3 regions of the Streptomyces sp. NPDC046909 genome follow, and region 2 is predicted to be linked to each of the others. Evidence: riboswitches for the same ligand, from Rfam matches in the RefSeq annotation. Region 2 holds a riboswitch; each other region holds the start of a gene.

The links. Region 2 has a riboswitch for cyclic di-AMP ahead of ABZ928_RS41015 (M23 family metallopeptidase). Riboswitches for the same ligand answer to the same signal wherever they lie in the genome.
Region 1: it holds a riboswitch for cyclic di-AMP, as region 2 does, so the genes downstream of both, ABZ928_RS29635 (C40 family peptidase) here and ABZ928_RS41015 (M23 family metallopeptidase) in region 2, are expected to answer to the same signal.
Region 3: it holds a riboswitch for cyclic di-AMP, as region 2 does, so the genes downstream of both, ABZ928_RS43250 (transglycosylase SLT domain-containing protein) here and ABZ928_RS41015 (M23 family metallopeptidase) in region 2, are expected to answer to the same signal.

The regions. Positions count from the first base shown of each region.
Region 1 covers NZ_JBEYXC010000009.1:305,192-307,445, forward strand. The annotation lists gene ABZ928_RS29625 (ATP-dependent Clp protease proteolytic subunit) at 1-146, shown strand, start outside; gene ABZ928_RS29630 (hypothetical protein) at 154-468, shown strand; cyclic di-AMP (ydaO/yuaA leader) riboswitch at 747-959, shown strand; gene ABZ928_RS29635 (C40 family peptidase) at 963-1,436, shown strand; gene ABZ928_RS29640 (ATP-binding protein) at 1,505-1,963, opposite strand; gene ABZ928_RS29645 (helix-turn-helix transcriptional regulator) at 2,176-2,254, shown strand, end outside.
Region 2 covers NZ_JBEYXC010000017.1:32,460-34,713, reverse strand. The annotation lists gene ABZ928_RS41020 (pitrilysin family protein) at 1-996, shown strand, start outside; cyclic di-AMP (ydaO/yuaA leader) riboswitch at 1,189-1,356, shown strand; gene ABZ928_RS41015 (M23 family metallopeptidase) at 1,369-2,133, shown strand.
Region 3 covers NZ_JBEYXC010000019.1:20,050-22,303, forward strand. The annotation lists gene ABZ928_RS43245 (CocE/NonD family hydrolase) at 1-509, shown strand, start outside; cyclic di-AMP (ydaO/yuaA leader) riboswitch at 717-903, shown strand; gene ABZ928_RS43250 (transglycosylase SLT domain-containing protein) at 909-1,355, shown strand; gene ABZ928_RS43255 (HAD family hydrolase) at 1,352-2,188, opposite strand.

The DNA.
Region 1 (2,254 bases), on a different contig from region 2:
GGCACACCGGGCGCAGCCACGAGCAAGTCACCGCGGACATCGAGCGGGACAAGATCATGGACGCCCAAGAGGCCGTGGAGTACGGGCTGGTGGACCGGATCATCCCCAGCCGGAAGGCCACCGCCGCGCCGCCCACCGGGCGGTGAGGGGCCGGTGCTCCCACCCGAACTCCCACCGCTGCCCGCCCTGACGCGCGCCGAGGGCGAGTTGATCGACCGTTATCTCGACGTGGTCGATCTGCTGGGCCGTATCAACCCGGCGCACCACGGCGACACCTACCGCGGACTGCGGGCCGCCCAGGCGCTCGTGGCCAAGGCGGCCGCACTGCGCGACGCGCTGGCGACGATGCATCAGCGCGGCGAGACCGAGGTGCACGCCGCGACCCTGGCGCAGGCGCTGCGGGTGCTCGACGGCGAGCGGCGCACCGCGCGGGTCGCCCTGCCGCCGCAGTGTCCGGACCGGGGTTGAAACGGACCAAATGACGTACCCCCATTCGGAGTAGACGCCTCTCCTTCGACTGGGCCGTCAGGCTTGCGCGACGCGCGTAGCCCGAGTCCGGAATGAGTGCCTCCGATGCTGGTCCGGGCGTCCTCGGACCCCTGGACAGTCCCTCGAACAGACGAGTGTCCACCCGAACGGGTGAGTGGTGAGTAACAACACAAATCCCCGATTCCATTGGGTTTTTCGGCATTGAGTGCGTGAAGATCCCTGTCTGACGACAAGCCCCCGCCACAGCGGCGGGGCGGTCCGGGTGGACGCCGAGTCCTGCCGCCGCCCGGATGACCGAGTCGACAGGAGTGGATCGGCAGGAGTGGAGGACCCAAGCACGACGGGTCGCCGGAGCAGCCTTCATCGGCCGTTCCGAGCAGCCCTTGGGGTGAAGCCGCAGTTTGCGGCCGGGCAACTTCGCCAGCCCGAATCCGACAGGTCATCCTTCACAGGCGGCTGACGAAGGGTTGCGCATGACTGCGCTCAATCGTGTCCCGTCGCTGATGGCCCGAGCCGGTACGGCTTCGGCTCTCACCCTCGCCGCAGTGGGCGGCTCCCTCGTGGTCCCGGGCCTCGCGTCCGATGCCGAGGCCGCGACACCGGCGACGAAGGCACTCCAGGTAGCGGCCTCCAAAAAGGGCTCCCCGTACAAGTACGGCGCCGCGGGGCCGCACCGCTTCGACTGCTCGGGGCTCACGCTCTACTCGTACAAGAAGGCCGGCAAAAAACTGCCTCGTACGGCGGCCCAGCAGTACAACAAGACCCGCCACATCTCCTCCGGCAGCCGCAAGGCCGGAGACCTCGTGTTCTTCCACTCGGGGTCGAACGTGTACCACGTCGGTATTTACGCGGGGAAGGGGAAGATCTGGCACTCCCCGAAGACCGGGGAGGTCGTGAAGCTGGAGAAGATCTGGACGAAGAGCGTCTGGTACGGCCGGGTCAAGTGACCCGATCCCGCGGGGGTGACGGCGACCTGACCCGCCGCCACCCTCGCGGGGCCGCCGTAGCGCCCCGCCTACGGTTCCTGCTGCCCCGCCGCTGACACCGGCTCCGCCGGGACGGTCCAAGGCAGTTCGATGGAAACCGTCTTGCCCCCCTCGCGCGTGGGCCGCACTCTCAGTTTTCCGCCGCACTCGGCGGTGAGCCACCGAATGATGACCATGCCTCGGCCGTTGTCCTGCTGGACAGCGGCCGGCAGGCGTTTGGGGAAGCGGGGGTGGCTGTCGGTGACGCCGATGCGCAGTTGTTCGTCACGGTCGAGATGGATGTCCACCGTGAAGGTGGGTGACTGCCCGAAGGTGTGCTGTACGGCGTTGGTGGCGAGTTCGGAGACGATGAGCCGGATCGTCTCCGCCACCTCGGTGTCCGCCGGCAGACCCCATTCCGCCAGGGTGCCGATGACATAGGTGCGGGCCGCGGAGACCGAGGCGGGATCGCTCGGCAGAGTGACGGATGCTTCCAGATGGTCTGCCATGGCGACGTCGTCCCTTTCCCACGGGACCGCAGTCCGACACGGAGCGGATGGTTCGAGTACGGTCCCGGACTGGTGCTTCGCCGCCAGACTGCCATTACCAGGCCCGTCACGGTGCCGATCCACCAAGATATGCATATATCTGTCGCTCGAAGCGGTGAACTCTCCGACGGAAAACCGTATTTGAGCGGCCCGTAAGGAGTAAGGAGTAGCCCATGCAGCACGGTCCCGCGGTACGCCGCCGGAAACTGGGCGCCGAACTGCGTGCGTTGCGCACGGGTGCGGGGCTCACCA
Region 2 (2,254 bases):
GCGCCCGCGTTCGCGGACAGCGAGGTCGAACGCCTCGTCACCAACCGCCTCGACGAGATCCCGCACGAGCTGGCCAACCCGTCCCGCCGGGCCGCCAAGGAGCTCTCCCGGACCCTGTTCCCGGCGGACCTGCGCATGTCCCGCCCGCGCCAGGGCACCGAGGACACCGTCCGGAACATCGACTCGGCGGCCGTACGCGCCTTCTACGAGAAGCACGTCCGCCCCGCCACCGGCACCGTCGTGGTCGTCGGCGACCTCACCGGCATCGACCTCGACGCGCTGCTCGGCGACACCCTCGGCTCCTGGACCGGCTCCCCAGCCCAGCCGCGCCCGGTGCCGCCGATCACCGCCGACGACACCGGCCGTGTCGTCATCGTGGACCGCCCCGGCGCCGTCCAGACGCAGCTGCTGATCGGCCGGATCGGCGCCGACCGGCACGACCGCGTGTGGGCCGCGCAGGTGCTCGGCACCTACTGCCTCGGCGGCACCCTCACCTCCCGCCTGGACCGCGTCCTGCGCGAGGAGAAGGGCTACACCTACGGCGTGCGCTCGTTCGGGCAGGTCCTCAGGTCCGCGCCCGACGGCAGCGGTGCCGCGATGCTCGCCATCAGCGGCTCCGTCGACACCCCGAACACCGGTCCCGCCCTGGACGACCTGTGGAAGGTGCTGCGCACCCTCGCCGCGGAGGGGCTCACCGACGCCGAGCGCGACGTCGCCGTGCAGAACCTCGTCGGTGTGGCGCCGCTCAAGTACGAGACGGCGGCGGCCGTCGCGAGCACCCTGGCCGACCAGGTCGAGCAGTTCCTGCCCGACGACTACCAGGCCACGCTGTACCGGCAGCTCGCCGCGACCGGCACCGTCGAGGCCACCGCGGCGGCCGTCAACGCCTTCCCGGTGGACCGTCTGGTGACGATCCTGGTGGGCGACGCCTCCGCCATCAAGGAGCCGGTCGAGGCTCTCGGCATCGGCGAAGTCACGGTCGTCACGGCCGAGTAGCGGCACGCGCGCGTGAAGGGGCCCTGGTGACTGAAGCGTCACCAGGGCCCCTCAATGTCCGAATTGAAGGCTGGTTGCCTGTTTGCCCTGTGGGATGCGCTACAAACTGCGTCATCCGTTTGGGGATTGAAAGTGGCCCCCCTTAGCGTCGTCCGGGCTGTCCGTCAGGCACTGCGCCGCGTCCGCGGCACCGGACAGTCATCGCCGAGTCCCCGTACGGCGCGAGCCAGGGGAGCCGGGGACCCACTTGTGCAGTCCCTGGGGTGAATCGGACGCCCGCGCGTGTCGCGAGGGGGTCCGTAGGAGACCTTCCTGCTCCGAACCCGTCAGCTAACCCGGTAGGCGAGAAGGAAGGAAAGGACCAGCCACTACATGGCGTTCACGCGCGCCACCGGGAAGCACCGTGCCCCGAGCCGGATGAAGCGCTCCACCGCCCGCGCGGCGGGGATCGCGGCCCTCACCACCACCGGCGTCATCGGCACCCTCGCCGCCCCGGCCCTCGCCGCGGAGCCCGCGGCCGAGCAGACCGGCCTCATCCCGGTCATCACCATCGGCGACTCGGTCGCCGACCAGATCGACGCGCAGGCCGAGGCCCAGGAGCAGGCCGCCAAGGAGGCCGCGCAGAAGAAGGCCGAGGAGGCCGCGCGCAAGAAGGCCGCCGCCAAGGCCGAGAAGGAGCGCAAGGCCAAGGAGCGCGCCGCCCGCGCGGCCGCCGAGCGCAAGCGCCTCAACAGCTACGTCGCCCCGATCTCGGGCTCGTACATCTCCACCGGCTACAAGGCGGGCGGCGCCGTCTGGTCCTCCGGCAGCCACACCGGCGTCGACTTCCACGCGGCCAGCGGCACCTCCGTCCACGCGGTCGGCTCCGGCACCGTCGTGGAGGCGGGCTGGGGCGGTTCGTACGGCAACAACATCGTGATCAAGATGAACGACGGCACGTACACCCAGTACGGCCACCTGTCGTCCATCGGCGTCTCGGTGGGCCAGACGGTCACCCCGGGCCAGCAGATCGGCCTCTCCGGCGCGACCGGCAACGTCACCGGACCGCATCTGCACTTCGAGGCCCGCACGACCGCGGAGTACGGCTCGGACATCGACCCCGTCGCCTACCTGCGCTCGCACGGCGTGAACGTCTGACGACGGACCGCAAGATCTTCTGGAACCCCGGCTCATCGAGCCGGGGTTTCGCCGTTTCCGTCCCTCTGCTGTCCAAAAAATATCCATGGATTCCGGTCCGCCATCGGAAATTCCCGCTCTT
Region 3 (2,254 bases), on a different contig from region 2:
CGCAGCCCGAGTCGCAGGCGGGCTTCACCCTGGACCCGGCCGGCAGCTTCCTCGAACTTCCGGTCAGGAATCACGACTTGAGCGCGCCCGTCACCTTCGACGAGCCCGAGCAGTCCGAGCCGCTGGGCGTGGCCTTCCCGGTCACTCTCGACGAACCGCGCCCCGAGCGCCTCGTCGTACGCGATGTCGCCAAGGGTGAGTGGCGGCTGGAGGTCGATCCGCGATACGGCGGCACGCGCGTGTACCCCGACGGTCTGGAGTTCACCGAGGACGCGCTGGAGACGTACACGATCGACGAGACGGACCCGCTGTCGGCGCGGGCCCGCTCGGAGTGGTCGATCCGGCTGCACCGGCCGGAGCTGGCGTGGGACACCACGGTGCGGACCCGCTCGGAGATCACCTGTGAGGCGGCTGAGTTCCTCACCTTCAACGAGGTGATCTGCGCGGAGGGCGGCGAGGTGGTCTTCCACCGGACGTGGGAGCGGCGGATTCCACGGACGGCCGGTTAGTTGCCAGTTGGGCATTCTTGACCGTTTTGCACCTCTTGCGCTTCGCGGTGACTTGCCTCACTTCGCCACACCCGTCACCCCCGGAATTCAGCGCCCCATAAGCCGCACACCATGATCAACGGGTGTGATGTGTGAATCCGGTACTTGTTCCGGACATGTGCGATCGCATACGTTCCCGGCCCAGGGCGGACGCCGAATCCTGCCGCCGCCCTGATACCGCTCACTCACTCACGAGAACACGTACGGCAGGAGCGGGGGACCCAAGGTAAGTCGCCGCACCGGTGCCATTACGGCCCACCGGTACGGCTCGGGGTGAAGCCATGCCTTCTCCGGTGTGGCCGGGCATCTCCCGCCCGAACCCGACAGCTCACCTCGCAGGCGCCGGAGAGGAACTTCGCCATGCGCCTGTCCCGCAAACTCGCCGTCACCGGTGCCGCCGTCGCCGCGCTCGCCTTCCCCGTCATCGGCGCGACCAGCGCCTCCGCGGCCACCACCGGCACGGTCTCCGCGACCTCGCTCGGCTACTCCGACACCCTCGACGGCTGGATCCGCGCCTCCCTCCAGGTCATGGCGCAGAACGGCATCCCGGGCACGTACGACGGCATCTACCGCAATGTCATCCGGGAGTCCTCGGGCAACCCGTACGCCATCAACGGCTGGGACTCCAACGCGGCCGCGGGCACCCCGTCCAAGGGCCTGCTCCAGGTGATCGACCCGACCTTCCAGGCGTACCACGTGGCCAACACCTCGTGGGACCCGTACGACCCGGTCGCCAACATCACCGCGGCCTGCAACTACGCGGCGCAGCGGTACGGGTCCATCGACAACGTGTGGGGCGCCTACTAAGGGCCCGTACAAAGGCTCTGCCCAGGGCTGCCGAAGAGTCTTTCGAGGACGACGGCGATGCCGTCGTCCTCGTTGGACAAGGTCACCTCGTCGGCCACGGCCTTGAGTTCGGGGTGGGCGTTCGCCATCGCGACGCCGTGGGCCGCCCAGTCGAACATGGGGATGTCGTTGGGCATGTCCCCGAAGGCGATGGTCCGGTCCGGGCCGAGGCCGAGGTACTCGGCGGCCAGGGCGAGACCCGTCGCCTTGGTGATGCCGCATGGCTGGAGTTCGACGGTGCCGGGACCCGACATCGTGACCGTCGCGAGGGAACCGACGACTCCGCGCGCGGTCGCCGCCAACTCGTCGTCGGACAGCGTGGGATGGCGCAGCAGCACCTTGCTGATCGGCTCGCACCACAGGTCGTCGCGCCGGTCGACCCGTACAGCCGGGAGGGTCGGGTGCGGCATCAGATAGCCCGGTTCGATGAGCGTGAGCCCCTCGACGCCGTCCTGGTCGACGGCGGCGTACACCTGGCCGACCTCGGCCTCGATCTTGCCGAGCGCGGTCTCGGCCAGCTCCCGGTCCAGGGTGACCGACCACAGCAGACGGTCCGCGCCGGCGTCGTACACCTGCGCGCCCTGTCCGCACACCGCGAGCCCCGTGCTGCCGAGGTCGTCGAGGAGTGGTCGCACTCTCGGGGCCGGCCGGCCGGTCACCACCAGATGCCGGGCGCCTGCCTCCGCCACCCGCGCGAGCGCGGCGAGCGACCGGTCGGAGAGCGTGTCGTCACCCCGGAGGAGGGTTCCGTCCAGGTCAGTGGCGATGAGCGAATATGCGGTGGGTGCGGCCATGATCAGAGAATACGGATGGAATCCCCCGGCGACTCGACGCGAACCGGACGGGCGCAGCCTTCACAT